2 regions of the Sphingobium wenxiniae genome follow, and region 1 is predicted to be linked to the other one. Evidence: riboswitches for the same ligand, from Rfam matches in the RefSeq annotation. Region 1 holds a riboswitch; the other holds the start of a gene.
The links. A riboswitch is a leader RNA that binds a small molecule or an ion and turns the genes downstream of it on or off. The one in region 1 is predicted to bind cobalamin.
Positions count from the first base shown of each region.

Region 2: another riboswitch for cobalamin. It lies ahead of cobW (cobalamin biosynthesis protein CobW); the one in region 1 lies ahead of ATN00_RS19250 (TonB-dependent receptor plug domain-containing protein).

Region 1 is NZ_CP013264.1:3,936,061-3,947,161, reverse strand. Features, by position in the region: gene rplS (50S ribosomal protein L19) at 1-140, shown strand, start outside; gene ATN00_RS19285 (hypothetical protein) at 268-732, opposite strand; gene ATN00_RS19280 (copper chaperone PCu(A)C) at 729-1,199, opposite strand; gene dnaK (molecular chaperone DnaK) at 1,375-3,276, shown strand; gene dnaJ (molecular chaperone DnaJ) at 3,381-4,520, shown strand; gene guaB (IMP dehydrogenase) at 4,899-6,356, shown strand; gene ATN00_RS19260 (RsmB/NOP family class I SAM-dependent RNA methyltransferase) at 6,369-7,544, shown strand; gene ATN00_RS19255 (tetratricopeptide repeat protein) at 7,622-8,140, shown strand; cobalamin riboswitch at 8,350-8,582, shown strand; gene ATN00_RS19250 (TonB-dependent receptor plug domain-containing protein) at 8,760-10,613, shown strand; gene ATN00_RS19245 (ABC transporter substrate-binding protein) at 10,650-11,101, opposite strand, start outside.
Region 2 is NZ_CP013264.1:920,777-931,877, forward strand. Features, by position in the region: gene ATN00_RS04680 (peptidase) at 1-923, shown strand, start outside; gene ATN00_RS04685 (HoxN/HupN/NixA family nickel/cobalt transporter) at 920-1,960, shown strand; cobalamin riboswitch at 2,501-2,726, shown strand; gene cobW (cobalamin biosynthesis protein CobW) at 2,910-3,962, shown strand; gene cobN (cobaltochelatase subunit CobN) at 3,972-7,277, shown strand; gene cobG (precorrin-3B synthase) at 7,274-8,404, shown strand; gene ATN00_RS04710 (precorrin-8X methylmutase) at 8,404-9,033, shown strand; gene cobI (precorrin-2 C(20)-methyltransferase) at 9,042-9,767, shown strand; gene cobJ (precorrin-3B C(17)-methyltransferase) at 9,764-10,525, shown strand; gene ATN00_RS04725 (cobalt-precorrin-6A reductase) at 10,489-11,101, opposite strand, start outside.

The sequences.
Region 1 (11,101 bases):
CGCTCTATTCGCCCAATCTCGATTCGATCACGGTAGTCCGCCGCGGCGTCGTGCGTCGCGCGAAGCTCTATTATCTGCGCGGCCGCACCGGCAAGCGCGCTCGCATCGCCGAGCGCCGCGACATCCGCACCGAGGATTGATTCCCTCGCGCGGTTCGTGAGAGCCGTGAACGAAATAGCAGGCGGTGCTCCCCGGAGCGCCGCCTGTTTTCGTTGGCGTACCGAGAACGAATAAGCGGACAGTCCGCCAACTCACCCCAACAAGCTATCAGCCATTCCCAAACGGCAGCAGCGCCTCATACACCGCCAGCCCCGGCTTGCCGTCCACCGCCGCGCCGCATCGCATCAGGAAAGCATGGCGGACGATCTCGGCCTGCTGCTCCAGCCCATAGCGGTGGAAGGCCTTTCCCGGCGCGATCTCATATCCATAACGGCAAAAGGGGTGGCGCATCAGCGGCAGATACCATTTGCCGCCGCGCTGGGCTTGCCACACATGGGTCATCTCATGGATGAACAGCCCTTGCAGATGCAGCGGGCCGCCGCAGAAATCCGCACAGAACAGGCCGCCTTCGGGATGGAACCACAGGTCGCCGTCCGGCGCCATGGTCACGCGCCGGGGCTGGAAGGGCCACCATTTGCGGTTATGCACCCGCACCCGGTGATAAGCGATGGCGTCGCCAAATATCGACCGGGCGAGCGCAATCTCCGCCTGTGTCAGGTTGCGACTGCTCAATGGTCCTTATGCTCGTCCGTTTTCGCTGCTGGAGCCGCCGCGCCCGGCTTCTGGATCACGGCATCCACCAGCAGGCGGTCGCCATTGGAAAGAAGGAAGGTAAGCTGCATCGTGCCCCGGCTGATCGCGGTATCGTTGACGCCCCACAGCATCAGATGCTTGCCGCCCGGTGCAAAGGCCACCTTGCCCTTGGCCGGAATGTCCACGCTGGAAATCGGCTTCATCGTCATCACGCCGTTCTCGCTGACGCTCTCGTGCATTTCCACCTTCAGCGCATAATCGGTCAGCACGCCGCGCAATTGCACGTCGCTCGCACCGCCATGAGCCACGAAATAACCCGCAGAGGGCGTGTCCTTGTTGGGGCTGAGTCGCACCCAGGCCTGATCGATATAGGTGGGCGCGGGATCGCCGCACGCGCTCAGGACCAGCGGCGCGGCAAGGGCAAGGAAGGGGAGAATCGCGCGCATGGAATGGCCTTTCAGGGACTGTCTCGTTTTCGGTCGGTTATCTAGCTAATCCCGGCAGCTTCTTGTGCCAAGAAAAAGCGCGCCTATATCCGGCATGCAAACGGTCTTGCCTTGGCGCTTTCGTGAGGTATGGGGCCGTCAACCGCTGATAGAAATTGGGGTTAAAGAGGAAGAAATGGGAAAAGTAATCGGTATTGACCTGGGCACCACCAACAGCTGCGTGGCTGTGATGGATGGCGGGAAGCCCAAGGTCATTGAAAATGCGGAAGGCGCGCGCACCACGCCCTCCATCGTTGCCTTCGCCAAGGACGGCGAACGCCTGATCGGCCAGCCCGCCAAGCGGCAGGCCGTCACCAATCCGGATAACACGATTTTCGCGGTGAAGCGCCTGATCGGCCGCCGCTTCGACGATCCTACGACGAAGAAGGACATGGAACTGGTCCCTTATTCGATCGTGAAGGGACCGAATGGCGACGCATGGGTCAATGCGGGTGGCAAGGATTACAGCCCCTCGCAAATCTCCGCCTTCACGCTCCAGAAGATGAAGGAAACCGCCGAGAGCTATCTGGGCGAGACGGTCACGCAGGCGGTTATCACCGTTCCGGCCTATTTCAATGACGCCCAGCGTCAGGCGACCAAGGACGCGGGGCAGATTGCGGGCCTGGAAGTGCTGCGGATCATCAACGAGCCGACAGCGGCCGCGCTTGCCTACGGGCTTGAGAAGCAAGACGGCAAGACCATCGCGGTTTATGACCTTGGCGGCGGCACCTTCGACATTTCCATCCTGGAAATCGGCGATGGCGTGTTCGAAGTGAAGTCCACCAATGGCGACACGTTCCTGGGCGGCGAGGATTTCGACGCCAAGCTGGTGGAATATCTGGCCGCCGACTTCAAGAAGGAAGAAGGCATCGACCTCACCAAGGACAAGCTGGCGCTCCAGCGGCTGAAGGAAGCCGCCGAAAAGGCGAAGATTGAGCTGTCCTCGGCCCAGTCGACCGAAGTGAACCTGCCCTTCATCACCGCCGACCAGAATGGTCCCAAGCATCTGGTGAAGAATATCACCCGCGCCGATTTGGAACGGCTGGTGGCCGACCTCATCAAGCGGACCATGGAACCCTGCAAGAAGGCGCTGGCCGATGCAGGCGTTTCGGCCGCCGAGATCAGCGAAGTCGTTCTCGTGGGCGGCATGACCCGCATGCCCAAGGTGCGCGAGGCCGTGAAGGAATTTTTCGGCAAGGAACCGCACACCGGCGTGAATCCGGACGAAGTCGTCGCCATGGGCGCGGCGATTCAGGCGGGCGTGCTGCAGGGCGACGTCAAGGACGTGCTGCTGCTCGACGTGACCCCGCTGAGCCTCGGTATCGAAACGCTGGGCGGCGTGTTCACCCGCATGATCGACCGCAACACCACGATCCCGGCCAAGAAGTCGCAGGTCTATTCCACCGCTGACGACAATCAGCAGGCGGTGACGATCCGCGTGTTCCAGGGCGAGCGTGAAATGGCGGCGGACAACAAGCTGCTGGGTCAGTTCGACCTGGTCGGCATCCCGCCCGCGCCGCGCGGCGTGCCGCAGATCGAGGTGACGTTCGACATCGACGCCAACGGCCTCGTCAACGTCAGCGCCAAGGACAAGGGCACCGGCAAGGAGCAGCAGATCCGCATCCAGGCTTCGGGCGGCCTGTCCGACGCCGACATCGATCAGATGGTGAAGGACGCCGAACGCTTCGCCGAAGAGGACAAGAAGCGCCGCGAGTCGGCCGAGGCGAAGAACAACGCCGAAAGCCTGGTCCATACCACCGAACAGCAGCTTTCCGAGCATGGCGACAAGGTGGACGCGGCCCTCAAGTCCGAAATCGAAACCGCGATCGCCGCGACCAAGTCCGCGATAGAGGGCGGGGACGCCGAAGACATGAAGACCAAGGCGCAGGAACTCGCCACGGTCGCCATGAAGCTCGGCCAGGCGATCTATGAGAAGGAACAGGCCGCGGCTGCTTCTCCAGATGCCGAAGCGCCGAAAGCGGATGACGATGTCGTCGACGCCGAATTTTCGGAAGTGGACGAGAACAACAAGGCGTAAGGCCCGATGAAACGCTTCTCGACTTCGCCCCGCGCGGACGGCATGGTATCTGACCAGCGCGACCGTTCGGGGCGGAGCCGGGGAACGTGCGCGCCGGGGGCGAGATGACTACCGAAATCGACTATTATTCGCTGCTCGAGGTGGAACGCACGGCGGACGCCACGACCATCAAGAGCGCCTATCGCAAGCTGGCGATGAAATATCACCCGGACAAGACCGGGGGATGCACCGACGGCGAGGCCCGGTTCAAGGCCGTGTCCGAAGCCTATGAGTGCCTGAAGGATCCGCAGAAACGCGCGGCCTATGACCGCTATGGCCACGCAGCCTACACCAATGCCCAGAATGGCGGCGGGGGCGGTTTCAATGGCGGGCGCGGCGCGGGCGGTTTTTCCGATCTGGGCGATATTTTCGAGACGATCTTCGGCCAGGCCGGTTTCGGCGGCGGCGGGGGACGTCAGGCCCAGCGGCGCGGCGCCGACCTGCGTTACGACATGGAGATCACGCTCGACGAAGCCTATCACGGCAAGCAGAGCGAAATCGAGATCGAAGTCTCCGCTTCCTGCGATGCCTGCGACGGGTCCGGCGCGCAGCCGGGCACGGGCGTCAAGACCTGTGGCACGTGCGGCGGTCATGGGCAGGTCCGGGCGCAGCAGGGCTTTTTCGTGGTCGAACGCACCTGCCCGGCCTGTCATGGCGCGGGGCAGGTCATCGAAAACCCCTGCCGCTCGTGCCGGGGCGAAGGGCGCGTGGACAGACCCAAGACCCTGTCGGTCAACATTCCCGCCGGCGTCGACGAAGGCACCCGTATCCGCCTGTCGGGCGAAGGCGAGTGCGGGGCGCGCGGCGCACCTCCGGGCGACCTCTACATCTTCCTGCATGTGAAGCGGCATCCGATCTTCGAGCGCGACGGCACGACCCTGTTCTGCCGCGCCCCGGTCAGCTTCACCACGGCATCGCTGGGCGGCACGATCGAGGTGCCCGGCCTCGACGGCAGCCGGCATGAGATCAAGATCCCGAGCGGCATCCAGTCCGGCAAGCAGATCCGCCAGCGCGGCGTGGGGATGCCGGTGCTGAACGGACGCGGGCAGGGCGATCTGGTCATCCAGGTCGATGTCGAAACCCCGACCAAGCTCAGCGCCCGCCAGCGCGAACTGCTCGAAGCCTTCCGTGAAACGGAAACGGGCGAGGAATGTCCCCAGTCCACCGGCTTCTTCAGCAAGCTCAAGGAACTTTGGGGCGACTGAACCCGGGCCAGCCCGCTGCATTCTCTTCAGGGAGCCGGAAACAGTTTCGCCTGTTTCCGGCTTTTCTGTTCTGCAGATCGATAGAGACATGACGCTGCGAAACAGAGCATAATGCATCTCAGTTCCAGCGAGCGCACATTCCAAACGGACTGGTCGTCAACTTTGACCGGACGACCATCCTACCGCCGCGCCCGGCATGGCATGACCGCCTTTCGCGCAGACTGGCCCACGTCACCGCGCTCTTCGCGCTTCATTACCGCAGCGCGCAATAAAATATGCATGGGGGACTGGTCGTTTCGGGGGGAAGTGGTTACATGAGCCGCCACGATTCCCCAGAGGGACCAGCCGCCGGTCCCGCAGCAGAAAGTGGCAGTTCACATGGATATCCGCCTCGGCCTCACCTTCGACGACGTGCTTCTTCAGCCCGGCGAATCCGACGTGTTGCCCAGTCAGGCCGATACCAGCACGCAAGTCACCCGGGAAATAAGGCTCAACATCCCGATCCTGTCGTCCGCCATGGACACGGTAACGGAAGCGGACATGGCGATCGTCATGGCGCAGCTTGGCGGGATCGGCGTGCTGCACCGCAACCTCTCGATCGAGGAACAGGCGGCGGCGGTCCGTGCGGTCAAGCGGTTTGAAAGCGGCATGGTGGTGAACCCCATCACCATCACCCCCAATGCCACGCTGGCCGACGCGCAGATGCTGATGGAACACCACAGGATCAGTGGCATCCCCGTGGTCGAGGCATCGGGCAAGCTGGTCGGTATCCTGACCCATCGCGACACCCGTTTCGCGGAAAACCCGTCCCAGCCGGTCAGTGAGCTGATGACGAGAGACAATCTCGCCACGGTGAAGCTGGGCGTTGGCCAGGATGAGGCGATGCGCCTGCTCCATCAGCGCCGCATCGAAAAGCTGCTGGTGGTGGACGACGCCTATCATTGCGTGGGCCTCATCACCGTCAAGGATATCGAGAAGGCCGTCACCTATCCGCAGGCGACCAAGGACGCATCGGGCCGCCTGCGCGTCGCCGCGGCGACTACGGTGGGTGATAAAGGCCTCGAACGCACCGAAGCCTTGATCGACGCCGAATGCGACCTGATCGTCATCGATACCGCGCACGGCCACAGCAAGCAGGTCGCGGTCGCGGTCGAGGCGGTCAAAAAAATGTCCAACCATGTTCAGGTCGTTGCGGGCAATGTCGCCACCGCCGAAGCGACCCGCGCACTGATCGGCGCGGGCGCGGACTGCGTGAAGGTCGGCATCGGTCCCGGTTCCATCTGCACCACCCGCGTCGTCGCGGGCGTCGGCGTGCCGCAGCTCACCGCCATCATGGACTCCGCCGAAGCCGCCGCCAAGCACGGCGTGCCGGTGATCGCCGACGGCGGCCTTCGCACGTCGGGCGACGTGGCGAAGGCGCTGGCGGCGGGCGCGGGCTGCGTCATGGTGGGATCGCTGCTGGCCGGAACGGCCGAAGCGCCAGGCGAAACCTTCCTCTATCAGGGCCGCGCCTATAAGAGTTACCGCGGCATGGGCAGCGTCGGCGCGATGGCGCGGGGTAGCGCGGACCGTTATTTCCAGGCGGACATCAAGGACCAGATGAAGCTGGTGCCTGAAGGCATTGAAGGCCAGGTGCCTTTCAAAGGCCCGGCCAAGGACGTGATCCACCAGCTTGTCGGCGGTGTGAAAGCGGCGATGGGCTATACCGGCAGCCGCACGATCAAGGATTTGCAGGAGCGCGCCCGCTTCGTGCAGATCACCAATGCAGGCCTGTCGGAAAGCCACGTCCATGATGTGACGATCACGCGGGAAGCGCCCAATTATCCGACGCGCTGAGGACGGCGCGGCATGACGCCTTCCGCCCGCGTTCAGGCCGCCATCGAACTGCTCGACGCCATCATCGCCTCCGCGCGCGATGGCGGGCCCGCAGCGGACACGCTGATCGCCCGCTATTTCAAGGAGCGGCGCTATGCCGGATCGCGTGACCGCCGGGCGGTGCGCGATCATGTCTATGACGCGATCCGTCGTGTCGCCGAACGCCCGGAAAGCGGCCGCGCCGCTATGATCGGCATCGCCCATGAGTGCCCGGAGATCGCCGCCCTGTTCGACGGATCGGTCCATGCTCCCGCGCCAATCGAGCCAGGTGAAACAGGCGCCGAGCCGGGCATCATCCCCGCTTGGATCGCCCCCTTGCTAGCCGCGCCTGTCGAGCAGGACGCGTTGCTGGGCCGCGCGCCGGTCGATTTGCGCGTCAACCGGCTGAGAGGCGCGTTGGAGGATGCCCTGCCGCTCCTGCCCGACGCGATGCCAGTTCCCGGCGTGTCCGATGCGCTGCGCCTGCCCGAAGGCGCGCCAGTCGAAAAGAGCGAGCCGTGGCAGCGTGGTCTCGTCGAAGTGCAGGATGCGGGCAGCCAACTTATCGCCATTGCTTGCGAGGCGCGGCCCGGCCAGACGGTCATCGACCTGTGCGCCGGTGCGGGCGGAAAGACGCTGGCGCTGGCCGTCGCCATGGAGGGCAAGGGCACGCTGATCGCCGCCGACACCATCCGCTCCCGCCTTGCCCGCCTGTCTCCCCGCGCCGAGCGCGCAGGCGCGACATTCATCCAGACGCTCCTGCTCGATCAGGGACATGAAGCGCGCGCGCTGGAAAGCCTGCATGGCCGGGCCGATGCCGTGTTGGTCGATGCGCCCTGTTCCGGCACGGGCACATGGCGGCGCAACCCGGAGGCGCGCTGGCGACTGACTCCCGCCCGGCTCGACAGGCTGGTGCAGGAACAGGCCCGCATCCTCGATTTCGCCGCGCCGCTGCTGGCGCCGGGCGGCGCGCTGGTCTATGCCACCTGTGCGCTGACGGACAGGGAGGGGCGGGGTCAGGTGGAGACATTCCTGCAACGGCATGATGGCTGGATCGCGGACGCCATCGACTTGCCATTGGGGCGGGCGCACGGTCCGGGCTGGCTGCTGACGCCGGGGCATGACGGGACGGACGGTTTCTACTTCGCCCGGCTGCGCCGCGGGCCATGAAAGAGACAATGGACAAGCGCCCGCAAAATGGCGACACTTGGCCGAAAGCAACGCCTGAAACATGGCTGGAGACATTGATGCGTTTTACCCCTGCCTCGATTGCCCTTGCCGTCGTGCTGACGACCGTATCCAGCGCGGGCATGACCCAGCGGCCCGACGCGCAGATCGATCCGCGCTCGATTGAATGGCAGCGTGCGGGCGAAACCGCGCGCAAGGCGGGCAATCTGGAAGGCGCGAACGATGCGCTGGAAAGCGCGCTGGCCGTCGATCCGCGCAATCGCGCCGCTTATATCGAACTGGCGCAGGTGGCGCGGGCGCAGGGGCTGCAGGGCAAGGCCATCCGCCTGTACAATGAAGCGTTGCTGCTGGACCCGGCGGATGTCGGTGCGCTGGTGGGTCAGGGCGAAGCCATGGTGGAAAAGGGCGCCATCGCCAAGGCGAAGGAAAATCTGGCGCAGGCGCAAAAGCTGTGCCGCGCCGATTGCGCGGGCGTGGGGCCGCTTGTTGCCGCGATTGAAAAGGGACCGCCCGCCGCGGTGCTGAGCGCCAAGGAAGACGTGCCCGCACCCAAAGTCGTGCCGACCGAAACGCCCTGACCGGGTTCTGGCGGCCGCATATTGGGGCGGCAGGTTGCGGCCATTTGCGGACCTTCCCCCTTCGCTCAGGGCGAACGGAGATGGGAATAGCGGACAGTCCGCAATCCACCCAAATCCGCCATTTCCTTTGGCCTCTCACTTGATTCGCTTGGCATAAGGGACGGCTTGCCCTATGGGCGGCGGCGTCCGGGGCGCTTCAAGCGCGGCGGACATGATCGCGCTGGTGCCCCACGGGGCTGAAAAGGGAATGCGGTGCGGAGGGTTCGCCCTCTTATTCCGCGGCTGTCCCTGCAACTGTAAGCGGTGAGCGCGATGCGTATTGGTCCCACATTCCTGCAAAGGGGCGGGAAGGGGACCGGCCACTGGACGCATGTCCGGGAAGGCTGGCGCATCGCTGCTATGACCCGCGAGCCAGGAGACCTGCCAGCGCCCGGTCGCTCTTGCCCTGGTCCAGGGATAGGCCATGGCACGGTTTTCCGTCTGAGCGACGCTGCCAAGCGGCCGGGGCCGCATCGGTGCGCGTGGCGGGAACCGGCGTCGGCCTGTCGCGCGTGTCGACCGCGCGCGCGGAGTCCCCGGCCCTGAAAGTCGCAAGGACGCTCAGGGAAGAGACGAAAAAATGTTGAAATCGGGATTGCCGCTCATGGCATTGCTGGCGGCCACGCCTGCGTTGGCGCAGGATGACGATATTGTCGTCACCGCATCGGGCATTGAACAGCCGCGGGACGAGGTGGGGCAGGCGATCAGCGTGATCGACGCCGACACCATCCGCACGCGGCAGGCGGTCGATGTGACGGATTTGCTGATGACGACGCCGGGTGTGCGTTTCAATCGTTCGGGCACGACCGGCGCGGCGACGGGCGTGTCGCTGCGCGGCGCGGAAACAACGCAGACGCTGGTGCTGATCGACGGCGTGAAGGTCAATGATCCCAGCGGAATTGGCGACGGCTATGATTTCGGCCATCTGCTGGTCGGTAATATCCGCCGGATCGAAGTGCTGCGCGGTTCCAACTCTGTCGTCTATGGCAGTCAGGCGATTGGCGGCGTGGTCAATGTGATGACGGGCACGCCCGCTGAAGGCTATGCCGCCAATGCCTCGGTCGATTATGGTTATAGCGATACGCTGAACGCCAAGGCCGATGTGTCTGGCACCAGCGGCATCGCTTCGGGCGGCGTGGGCATGGCCTATTTCCGTACCGATGGCATTTCCTCGGCAGCGCGCTCCTTTGGCGCCACGGAAAAGGACGGCTACAAGAACATTGCCGCCAATGCGAAGCTCAAGCTCAGCTTCACCGATACGCTCAGCCTCGACCTGCGCGGCTATTATATTCATGCCGATCTCGATTATGACAGCTTCTTCGGCGCACCCGCCGACAGCGCTGACATCAGCAAATCGGACCAATATGTCGGCTATGCCGGCATCAATCTCGCTCTGCTCGACGGCAAGCTGACCAATCGGACGGCGGTCACCTGGTTCCGCAACGACCGCGACTATTATTTCGTGCGCGGCACGGACCCCGACTATGGCTATAGCGGCACCAACCTGCGCTTCGAATATGAAGGCGTCTATGCGCCGGTCGATCAGGCGAAGCTGGTCTTCGGCTATGAGCATGAGCGGCCCGATTATGATTTCTTCGGCTTCGGCGACACATCCAGTGCGAAGGCGAATATCGACAGCGTCTATGCCCTGGCCATCGTGAAGCCGGTCGCGGGGCTGTCTGTCACCGGCGGCGTGCGTCATGACGATCACAGCCAGTTCGGCGGCGCGACAACCTTTGGCGCGAACGCCAATTATACGCCCAACCATGGCGCGACCAATTTCCGCCTGAGCTATGGCGAAGGGTTCAAGGCGCCTTCCCTCTATCAGCTTTACGATATGTTCAGCGGCAACGCGGACCTGAAGCCGGAAAGGTCCAAAAGCTACGATATCGGCTTTGACCAGAGCCTGGACGATGGGCGGGCGATGCTGTCGGTCACCGCTTTCCGCCGCGATACGCGCAACCAGATCAACTATGACAATAACAGCTTCCTCTATGGCAATCTCGACCGCACCCGCGCCAAGGGTGTGGAGGCGACGCTGACATTGAAGCCGGTCGATGCGCTCATTCTCACCGGTTCATATAGCTATATCGACGCGCGAGACCGGTCGCCTGGCAGCGTGGATGAAGGCAAGCGCCTGCTGCGCCGCGCCGCCAATGCGGTCAGCGTGTCGGCGGATTATGCGTGGCCCTTCGGCCTCAGCACCGGCGCGACGATCACTATGGTGGGCGACAGTTTCGACCTGGACGCGAGCCGGAACAGGGTGCAACTGGACGGCTATGCCATTGTCGGCCTGCGCGCATCCTTCCCGATCGGCGAGCATCTGGAGATATATGGCCGGATCGACAATCTGTCGGATCAGGAATACGCCACGGCCTATGGCTATGGGGTCTACGGCCGGTCGGCCTATGGCGGCGTGCGTGTCCGCTTCTGATCGCGCGGAAAAGGGGCGGGCGTGAGCGTCCGTCCCCTACCGGCGGCGGGGCGCGGCGTTGATCTGCGCCACGATGCTGCGCGCGGCCAGCACATAGGCGGGGCCGCCGCAGACCGTCCACGCCTGCGGCACGCGGATGCGGGGGATGTCTTTCAGGATCGGATGGTGCAGCATCTCCGTCCCCTGATCGACCACCTGTTCGCTGCCGCTTTCGACGATCAGCCAGTCGGGGCGTGCGGCGATCATCTGCTCAAGGGGAATCTGCGCCAAAGCAGGCTTTCCCAGCTTGCTGGCAAGGTTGGTGAGGCCCGCGCGCCGCATCAGGTCATCGACCAGCGTGCCGGTGCCGGTCATATAGCCGCGCCGCTGATAATAGGCCGCGACGCCGCTGCGCTGGGGCCGCGGCAGCGCGGCGAGGTCGCGGTTCATGCGCGCGATCAGCGCCTCGCCGCGTTCCGGGTGTCCCACCGCTTTGGCGGTCCGCCGGA
Region 2 (11,101 bases), 1.1 Mb from region 1:
CCGTGCCGCACTGGCTTTACCCGACGGTGCTTCGCCAGAACCCCGCCGCATGGAGCCAGGTGGTCATCTGGACGTCGCTGATCGGTTGCTTCCTCACCCTCACCGGCATCTGGGTCGGCATCAGCCGGCTAAGGCGGGGCAAGGATGGAACCATCGGCTCGCCCTATCGAGGCCTGTGGTGGTGGCATCATATGGCGGGGCTGGTCTTTGGGGTGTTCGCCCTCACCTGGGTCGGCAGCGGCCTGTTCTCGATGAGCCCCTGGGGCCTGTTCGACAGCGACGCCGGACCTGTCGAGCGTCAGCGCCTTGCGGGACCGATGTGCTGGACCGACATGCGGGCCGCGCTGGCCAATATGAACCAGTTCCCCATCGATACAGTCCGTGTGGAAAGCGCGCCGCTCGGCGGGAAAATGGCGCTTGTCGCCATTGCGGCCGACGGCCGCATGGTGCGGCTGAACAGTTCGGGCAGACCCGCGGTCCTGACGCGGGCCGATGTCGCGGCAGCCTTGCGCAGCGGCCCCCGCGTCGTGTCGCTTGACCTGCTGTCCGAGGGTGACAGCTATTATTACGCCCACAAGGAGCCGGTGCGCTTGCCAGTGTGGCGCGCCGTGCTGGCCGATCCGCAAGCCACACGCCTCTATATCGACGCGGCGTCCGGCGCCTTGCTGCGTGCGGTCGACGGCACGGGCCGTGCCGAACGCTGGCTGTGGAACGCGCCGCACAGCTTCGATCTGCCCGGCCTGCGCCAGAGCCGCTTGCGGTACATCATCATCCTGCCCTTGCTCGCAGCCGTCACACTGGTCTGCGGGACCGGAGCCTGGATGGGCATGCGCAAGCTGGCCCGCGACCTGTGGCGTATTCGGCGCCGTATCCGGCGGCTGTCCCGCCGCTCGTTCTTCCTTCGATCACGGAGCCCGTCATGATCTCATCCGCCGCATCGCTATCCTTGCGCCGACGGATCGGCGCCCTGTTCACGGGATTGATCGCCGCGAACATTGCGGTCTGGGTCTGGGCCTATAGTCTTTTTCACGCGCAGCCCCTGATGTTGGGCACCGCCTTGCTGGCCTGGGGGCTGGGTCTGCGTCACGCGGTCGATGCCGATCATATTGCCGCCATCGACAATGTGACCCGCAAGCTGATGCAGGATGGCCAGCGCCCGGTTGCGGTCGGCTTCTGGTTTGCGATCGGGCATTCGGGGATCATTGCCATAGCGTCAATCGCCATAGCGCTGACGACCAGCGCGCTGGCTGAGTTTGCCGCGTTCAAGGAGATTGGCGGGGTAGTGGCGACCGCAGTTTCCGCGCTATTCCTGTTCACGATTGCAGGCATGAACCTTCTAATCCTGCGCTCCGTTTGGCGTACCTTCGCCCATGTCCGCACTGGCGGCGACTATGTCGAAGACGATCTCGATCTGCTGATGGGGTCGCGCGGATTGCTTGCAAGGCTGTTCAGGCCGATGTTCCGCCTGGTCAACAAAAGCTGGCACATGGCCCCGCTGGGATTTCTGTTCGGGCTCGGATTCGATACCGCCACCGAAGTCGCCATTCTGGGCATGTCGGCCAGCCAGGCCGCCAACGGCCTGTCGATCGGCACGATCTTGGTCCTGCCTGCGCTGTTCGCGGTCGGTATGGCGCTGATCGATACCGCTGACGGCGTGGTGATGCTGGGCGCTTATGAGTGGGCCTTCGTGAAACCGATCCGCAAGCTCTACTACAACATCACCATCACCCTGATCTCGGCCATCGTGGCAATCGTTATCGGCGGAATCGAGACGCTCGCCCTGATCGGCGACAAACTCGGATTGACGGGGTGGCCATGGAACCTTGCCGCGAAATTGGGAGAGAACTTCAACAGCCTCGGCTTCGCCATCATCGGCCTGTTCGTGCTCTGCTGGCTTGCAAGCTTCGCGATCTATCGCTGGAAGCGCTTCGACGAGATCGAGGTTGCGGTCGTTGCCTGACCGTGCCCGTGTGAATCGATGCATCATGCTTCGGTATGACAAGCAGGCTTGCACTGTCTCAATCGATCTCGATGTCCACATGCCGCTGGGACTTCGCGTACACTACGGTGAACGCGATGCAGCGATCCGGATGTTGATGAAGCGCTCTGCCGGAGCTTTCTTAAAGTCGAGCCTGAGCTGCGTTTTTGATCCGGCTTCACGAAAGGTTGCTGAAGCTCTCGCCGACGACATACGCGAACGCCTTTTCCGGATAGCGCACAAGCCCATCAGCCAACGGCAAGTGGAGAATATTCTCGGCATCACATCCCGCGAGCGGATACGGTGGGCCAAAGACGGACGCTTGCCGCGATCGGGGGTCTCCAGGATCAGAAAAGGCACAACCGAGATCTCGCTCTGGACTTATCCATGCGATGCGATCGAGCATCTGGCAGCCCACCCGGCAGAGATACGTCGGTGGCGCGAAGAAGATACAGCAACGACATCAATTGGCTTGGCTCCCATTTTCGGTTAGGGCGGGCGGCGAAGGGTCGGTTGATTCCGCCCTTCGATGATCGCGCCGGTGTCCCGAAAGGGACTTAATCGGGAATGCGGTGAGGAAGCTTGCTTCCAAATCCGCGGCTGTCCCTGCAACTGTAAGCGGATAGCGCGATGCACATGCTCCTGAATGCAGGAGCGGCCACTGGACAGCGTATGCACGCAGTCTGGGAAGGCGTGCATCAAGCTGTGACCCGCGAGCCAGGAGACCTGCCGGCGCACCGGTCGCTCTTGCCTGATCCAGGGGATGGTCACGGCACGGTAACTCTCCGTCTGAGCGACGAAGCTGTGCGGCTGGGGCTGCACGGGTTGCGTGGTCACGGGCGCCTTGTCGCGCCCGCCCGTCGTCGCGCTCCGACCGGATATGTCCGGCAAGCCCCCGCTTTTCTCGCTCCGGCGCGCGGGGAAGTTGACTGTGTCCGACCTGTCCAAGTCCGATGTTTCCAAGGTGCCGGTCACCATCGTTACCGGCTTTCTGGGCGCGGGGAAAACCACGCTCATCAGCCACTTGATCCGCAATGCGGGCCGCCGCAGGTTGGCGGTGGTGGTCAACGAATTCGGCACGCTGGGCGTGGATGGCGACATTCTCCAAGCCTGCGCCATTCCCGATTGCCCGGCTGAAAACATCATCGAACTGGCCAATGGCTGCATCTGCTGCACCGTGGCGGACGATTTCATTCCCACTGTCGAAAAGCTGCTCGCGCTCGATCCGCGCCCGGATCACATCCTGATCGAGACATCGGGCCTGGCGCTCCCCAAGCCGCTGCTCAAGGCGTTCGACTGGCCGGCGATCCGCAGCCGGATCACCGTCGATGGCGTGCTGGCCCTGGCCGATGCCGAGGCTGTCGCTGCCGGTCGGTTTGCACCCGACGTAGCCGCGCTGGATGCGCAGCGCGCCGCCGATCCGAGCGTCGATCATGAGACACCGCTGTCGGAGGTGTTCGAGGATCAACTGGCCTGCGCCGACATGGTTTTGCTCACCAAGGTCGATCTGGCCGGACCCGAAGGCGTGGCTGCCGCGCGCGCCGTAATCCTACGAGAAGCGCCGCGTCCGGTGCCGGTGATCGAACTCACCGAAGGCGTGGTCGATCCGCGTGTGATCCTGGGCCTCGGAGCCGCCGCCGAGGACGATATCGCCGCGCGCCCCTCGCACCACGACGGCGAAGACGAGCATGAGCACGAGGATTTCAACAGCACGGTGATCGCGCTCAGTGAGATCGCCGATCCGGCCGACCTCGTGGACCGGATCGAAACGCTGGCGCGCGATCACCGGATCCTGCGGGTGAAGGGCTATGCCGCCGTGACCGGCAAGCCGATGCGCCTGCTGGTGCAGGCCGTGGGTGCGCGGGTGCGTCATCACTACGATCGCCCGTGGCGGCCGGACGAGCCGCGTCGCACCACGCTGGTCGCCATCGCCGAGCATGACGCTATTGATCATGGCGTCCTGCGCGCGGTGCTGGAAGGCTGAACGCCGCCGATGCACGTCATCTTCCGCGAAACCCATGGGATGGAGGAAACTGCCGTCCCGCAGGATCTGGGGCAGCAGCCTGCGGATCTGGTGGTGCTGTCCTTTTCGGACAGCGACCTGGGAGCATTCGCGGCCGCATGGCACGGCGCGCGCGCAGTCAATGAAGATGTACCCTCGCTCAGGCTCGCCAATCTGTCGGCGCTCATGCATCCCTTGTCGGTCGATACTTATGTCGAGCGCACGCTGTCCGGCGCCAAGGCGATCCTGATCCGGCTGATCGGCGGCATGCCTTATTGGAGCTACGGACTGCAGCAGGTCGAGGCGTTGGCCCGCGAGCATCGGATCGCGCTGGCCGTCCTGCCTGGAGACGGTCGGCCCGACGAACGCCTGGATGCGGTATCGACCTTGCCCGTGCCTGTCCTGCGAGAGCTTGCGCGGCTGTGCGATACCGGCGGCGAGCGAGCGGCACGGGCGGCGCTGGTCGAACTGGCGCGGGCCGCGCGGCTGGTCGATTTGCCCGCGTCGGCCAGCGAAGCATTGCCGGAAGCGGGCGGCTGGCATCCCGAACATGGCGTCGTCTGCCCGGAAGCCTTCGCGCGCGATTCGGGCCGGCCCCTCGTATTGCTGGTATTCTATCGCTCCTACCTGGCGGCCCACGATCTGGACCCCTTCGCCGCCCTTCACGCCGCGTTCGAGCAGCGGGGGTTCGACACATTGTCGATTTTCGTCCCGTCGCTGAAGGCGCCTCTGGTGCGCGGCCAGGTCGATCATTGGGTCCGTGCCCTTGCTCCGGTCGCCATCATCAACGCCACCGCCTTCTCTGCCCGCGGCGATGGGATCGACACGCCGCTCGACGGCGCGGGCGTGCCCGTGTTCCAACTGGCGCTCGCCACATCGGGCCGCGCCGCCTGGGCAGGCGCAGCGCGTGGGCTGTCGCCCGCCGATCTCGCGATGCATGTCGTGTTGCCCGAACTGGATGGCCGCGTCTTTGCCGGTGTCGCCAGTTTCAAGGAAGCGGGGACGCGCGATCCCGCGCTGGAATTTTCCCGCAGCCTCCATCGCGCCGATCCGCAGCGGATCGAGGCGATCGTCGCCCGCGTGGCCGGCTGGACCGCGCTGGCCCGAAAGCCTCTTGGCGATCGGCGCGTGGCGCTTGCCCTCTCCACATATCCCGGCAAGGCCTACCAGATGGCCCATGCCGTGGGGCTGGACACTTTTGCCTCCACCGAGGCGATCCTGGCCGACCTTGCGCAGGCGGGATACCAGGTGCTTCCCCGCGCGGATTTGCCGACAGCGCTCCAGTGCGAGCACTTGCGCTGGCCTCTAGCCGACTATCGTAGGGCGCTGGCTGCCTTGCCCGAGGGGCTGCGCGCCGATCTTGCCGCTGCCTGGGGCGATCCGGAAAGCGATCCGGCGGTGTGGGACGGCGCATTCTGCTTTCCCGCGGTCGCGGCCGGCAAGGCCATCGTCGCCTTGCAGCCCGAGCGGGGTATCAGCGCCAGCCGCGCGGAGGATTATCACGACCTCTCGCGCTGTCCGCGCCATGCTTATGTCGCCTTCTACCTGTGGCTGCGCGAACAGGGCGTGGACGCATTGGTCCATATCGGCGCGCACGGCACGCTGGAGTGGCTGCCCGGCAAGGCGGTCGCCCTGTCGGATGCGTGCTGGCCGGAGGCGCTCGTGGGCGCCATGCCGGTGATCTACCCCTTCATCGTCAATGACCCGGGCGAGGCGGCGCAGGCCAAGCGCCGCATCGGCGCGGTCACCATCGGTCACGTCCCGCCACCCCTGACGCAGACCGGCAGCGGTGCGGGCCTTACCCGCATCGAGGCGCTGCTCGATGAATTTTCCAATGCCGATGGGCTGGATCCGGCCCGCCGCGACCGGCTCCAGGATGCCATTCGCGAGGAAGCGCGCGCGCTGGGCCTGGAGGCCGAGCTGGGCTTGGATAGCGCGACCACATTGGTCGAGGCGATCACGCGCATCGACCGCTTCGTCTGCGATGTGAAGGCCAGCCAGTTCGGCGACGGGCTGCATGTCTTTGGCCGGACTGAGCATGGCGCGGCGGAACGGGCCGGGTTGCTGGCGGCGCTGGACGGGAGGCGCGTGGCGCCCGGTCCTTCCGGTTCACCCTATCGCGGGCGCAGCGATGTGCTGCCGACGGGGCGTAACCTCTACACGATCGACCCGCGCGCGGTGCCGACCCGTGCCGCCTATGCGCAAGGGGTTTGCCTGGCGGAGGAACTGATCCGGCGGCACTTGCAGGATCATGGCGACTATCCGCGCGGGCTGCTGGTCGATCTCTGGGGCTCGGCAACGATGCGCACGGCGGGAGAGGAATTTGCCATGGCGCTGCACCTGCTGGGCGCCAAACCGCTGTGGGACATGGCGTCCGAACGGGTGATAGGGATCGAGATCCTGCCGCTCGCCCTGCTGGACCGACCGCGCATTGACGTAACTCTGCGCGTTTCCGGACTGTTCCGCGACGCCTTTCCGACCTTGCCGGCGCTGTTCGGGCAGGCGGTGCGGGCGCTAGGCGCGCGGGACGAACCGGCGGACTGGAATCCCTTCGCGGGCAAGCCCGTGGCCCCGCGCGTCTATGGCCCACGACCTGGCCGCTACGGCCTGGGAATGGGCGATACGGCCGAAGTCTATACCGACGATGCCCGGCGCGCTGCCGGAGAAGCATGGCTGGCGGCATCGGACCATGCGCTGGACACGATCTGCGATCCGGCCGGCGCCCCTGCCGACTCCGACGCAGACACTGGGGGCCTGCGCCAGCGTGTGGTGGCGGCCGATGCCTTCGTCCATCTTCAGGACCTGCCCGAAACCGATCTGCTGCTGGCCGCCGACTATGCCGCGCACGAGGCGGGCTTTGCCGCCGCCAAGATGCTCGCGGGCGGCACGGCGGCGCTCTATCACCTCGACAATCGCGATCCGGTCAGTCCTGTGGCTCGCACCCTTGCCGAAGAGATTGCCCGCGTCGTTCGCGCCCGCGCCGCGCATCCAGGCTGGGTTGCCGGCATGATGCGCCACGGCTTTCGCGGGGCTGCCGAACTGGCGGCCACGCTCGATCATATGGGCATGTTCGCGCATCTATCGGACAGCGTGCCCGCGCACCTGTTCGACCTCTATCATGATGCCACGCTGGGCCAGCCGGAGGTCTGCGCGTTTCTTGAACGCGAGAACCCCGGCGCGCTGGCGGCGATGGAAAGCCGCTTCGCCGCGCTTCACGCCGCCGGGTTGTGGCGGACGCGGCGCAATTCGATCCTCGCCGGACTGCCGATTTCCTCCGGCCCGAAAGACGGGGCATGAGCGATTTTGCAGTCCAGGGTTGGTGTCCCGATGCATGGCACCCGATGATGGCGGGCGATGGCCTGTTGGTTCGGGTGAAGCCACGGCTTGGCCGCCTGACGCGCGAGCAGGTGCTGGGCCTGTGCGATGCCGCCATGACGCATGGCAATGGGCTGATCGACATGACCCGCCGCGCCAATCTCCAGATCCGCGGGGTGCGTGAAGCCGGCTGGCAGGCGGTGCTGGACCGGCTGCTGGCCCTGAACCTGGTGGACGCCGATCCCGCCATCGAAAAGCGACGCAACATTCTGGTCGCTCCGGACTGGCGGACCGGGGACGACAGCCACCGCATCGCCAGCGAATTGCAGGAACGGTTGGGTGAACTGCCGGGTCTGTCTAGTAAGGTCGGATTTGTCATCGATGCGGGGCAGGCCAGGGCCCTTTGCGGCGAGGCGGGCGATTTCCGTATCGAGCGCGGCGAAAAAGGTAACCTCATCCTGCGCGCTGACGGTCGCCCTGCCGGCGTTGCCGTCGCACCGGGCAAGGAAGCGGATGCGCTGATCGCGCTCGCCAACTGGTTCGGCGAAAGCGGCGGCGCAGATGCCGGACGCATGGTTCGGCACCAGGCTGTCCTGCCGGATTGGGCCGAGGGCGATATTCTGCCCGCGCCGCCCATTGCCCGCATCCCGCCAGGCCGGCACGATTTGGGTTCGGCCTATGGCCTGCCGTTCGGCCGGGTGAAGGCACGGTTTCTGGCCGGGATGATGGAAACGCCGCCAGCCGGGGCTATACGGCTCACACCCTGGCGCGTGCTGCTCCTCGAGGGCGCGCCTGCTGCGCGCCGCGAAGGTCTGCTCTGCGATCCTGCCGATCCGCTGCTGCGGGCAGAGGCTTGTCCCGGCGCACCTTATTGCCCCCAGGCTACGGTCGAAACCCGCGACCTTGCCTGGCGCCTTGCCCCGCATGTCGAGGGACGGCTGCATGTCTCCGGCTGCGCCAAGGGCTGCGCCCACCCGCGCGCCGCCGATGTCACGCTGACCGGCCGGGAAGGCCTGTTCGATCTGTGCCGGAATGCCCCCGCTGGCGGGCCTTCGCTTCGTTCTGCCCTCGGCCCGGCCGAGATACTTGCCCATTTCGGAGCTGCCTGATGCCCCATGTTTATGAAACCGATGGTGCGGCAATCTATCGCCAGTCCTTTGCCACGATCCGCGCCGAGGCCGATCTTGCGAACTTTTCGCTCGATGAGGAGCCGGTGGCGGTCCGCATGATCCACGCCGCCGGGATGGTGGACCTGGCGGCGCATATCCGCTTCTCGCCCGGTTTCGCAGGCGCGGCGCGTGCGGCGCTCGCCGATGGCGCTCCGATCCTCTGCGATGCCCGGATGGTGTCGGAAGGGATCACGCGCGCGCGTCTGCCCGCCGCCAATCCGATTATCTGCACCCTGGGCGATACCCAAGTGCCGGCCATGGCGCGGACGATGGGCAACACCCGTTCCGCCGCCGCGCTGGAACTGTGGCGGCCGCATCTGGCGGGCGCGGTGGTGGCTATCGGCAATGCGCCGACCGCTCTTTTCCATCTGCTCGATATGCTGGAAGATCCCGATTGTCCGCACCCGGCGGCGATCATCGGCTGTCCGGTGGGCTTCGTCGGTGCGGCCGAATCCAAAGCCGCGCTGTGGGCTGCGCCGCCTGCGCCTTGCTGTATCGTCGAGGGTCGCCTTGGCGGCAGCGCGATCACGGTCGCCGCGATCAACGCTTTGGCGAGCCGCGCCGAATGAGCACGGTCATGTCTTGCGGAACGATTCATGGCGTTGGTCTGGGCCCCGGCGCGCCCGATCTGCTGAGCGTGCGCGCCGACCGGCTGGTGCGCGGCGCCCGTCATGTCGCCTATTTCCGCAAGGTGGGGCGCCCGGGGCAGGCCCGGCGCATTGCCGAAGGAATGCTGCGCGCCGACGCGATCGAAATCCCGATGGAATACCCGGTGACGACCGAGATCCCGGTATCCGATCCGCGTTACAACGCCTGTCTGTCCGCCTTTTACGCCGAATGCACGGAGCGATTGGCCGAGCTGGCGCAGGCCGGCGAGGATGTCGTCGTCCTATGTGAAGGCGATCCGTTCTTCTACGGCTCGTTCATGCATCTTCATGCCCGTTTGGCGGGCATGGTCCCGGTGGCGGTGGTGCCGGGCATCACCGGCATGGCCGGAGCCTGGAACGCGACGGGTGTCCCCATTACCTGGGGCGACGACGTGCTGACGGTGGCGATGGCTACCCTTCCCGAGGAGGAACTGGCCCGGCGCATCCGTGACACCGATGCGCTGGTGGTTATGAAGATCGGCCGCAACCTGCCCAAACTGCGCCGCGCAGTGGCGACGGCAGGACGCGAGGACGCGGCCTGGCTGGTCGAACATGCCGCCATGCCCGGCCAGCGTGTCACCCGGCTCGTCGAAGCGACAAGCGTCACGCCTTATTTCTCGATCCTGCTGATCCATGGCCAGGGCCGCCGGCCATGAGCGGCTGGATTGCCATCGCCGGTCTGGGGCCGGGGGACGAGGCACTGGTCACGCCCGAAGTCACCACCGCTCTGGCCGGGGCGAGCGATGTCATCGGATATATCCCCTATGTCGCCCGTGTTGCTCCGCGCGAGGGGCTGACGCTTCACCCGTCTGACAACCGCGTGGAACTGGACCGGGCGGCCCATGCGCTCGAACTGGCGGCGCGGGGGCGGCACGTGGTCGTGGTGTCCTCCGGCGATCCTGGCGTTTTCGCGATGGCGGCAGCCGTCTTCGAGGCACTGGAGGCCGGTCCGACCAATTGGCGCGATATCGACATCCGGGTGCTGCCCGGCATTACCGCCATGCTGGCGGCCAGCGCCCGGGCGGGGGCGCCGCTGGGGCACGATTTCTGCGCCATCAATTTGTCGGACAACCTCAAGCCCTGGTCCCTGATCGAAAAGCGGTTGCGACTGGCGGCGGAGGCCGATTTCGCCATGGCTTTCTACAACCCGAGGTCGAAAGCGCGGCCGGAGGGTTTCGCGCGGGTGCTGGACCTGCTGCGCGGGGTGTGCGGCGATGATCGCCCGGTCCTGTTCGCGCGCGCCGTGTCGACGCCGGAAGAGCAATTGCGGATCGTGCCGTTGGGCCAGGCCACTGCCGACATGGCCGACATGCGCACCATGGTCATCGTCGGATCGAGCCTGACCCGCGTGATCGAACGGGCGATCGGCCCGATCCTCTATACGCCGCGTTCAGCGTCCGGGCCGGCATCGTGACCGAGTCCATGGACCAACCATGCGAGGACATCCTCAGGGCGAGAGACCTCTGTCCGGTCTGGAATGGCGGGGCGATCTATCATCAGCACCGGCAAGCCGAGTTGTCGCGCGGCGAGCACTTTGGCTTCGGCCCCCTGACCGCCGGAGTTCTTGCACACCACCAGGTCGATGGCATGGCGCTGCATCAGGTTGCTGTCCCCTACGACCGTGAAGGGACCGCGATCGACGATCAGGCTATGATGGGGAAGAGCGGGCGGGCGTTCCGGAGTGTCCACGAAGCGCAACAGATAATGGTGCTGCGGCTGGGCAGCGAACATTTCCACATGCATCCGCCCCAGCGCCAGCATGATGCGGCGGGCCGGCCCGTTCAGCGCCGCCACCGCGCCGTCGATGTCCGGAACATGCATCCAACTGTCACCGGTGACCGGCTCCCAGGCCGGACGGGTCAGCGCGACATGGGCGACGCCGGCCAGCCGGGCCGCATCCACGGCATGAACGCTCATCGTCGCGGCGAAGGGGTGTGTCGCGTCAACCAGATGGGTCACGCGATGGCGGCGCAGATAATCGGCCAGCCCC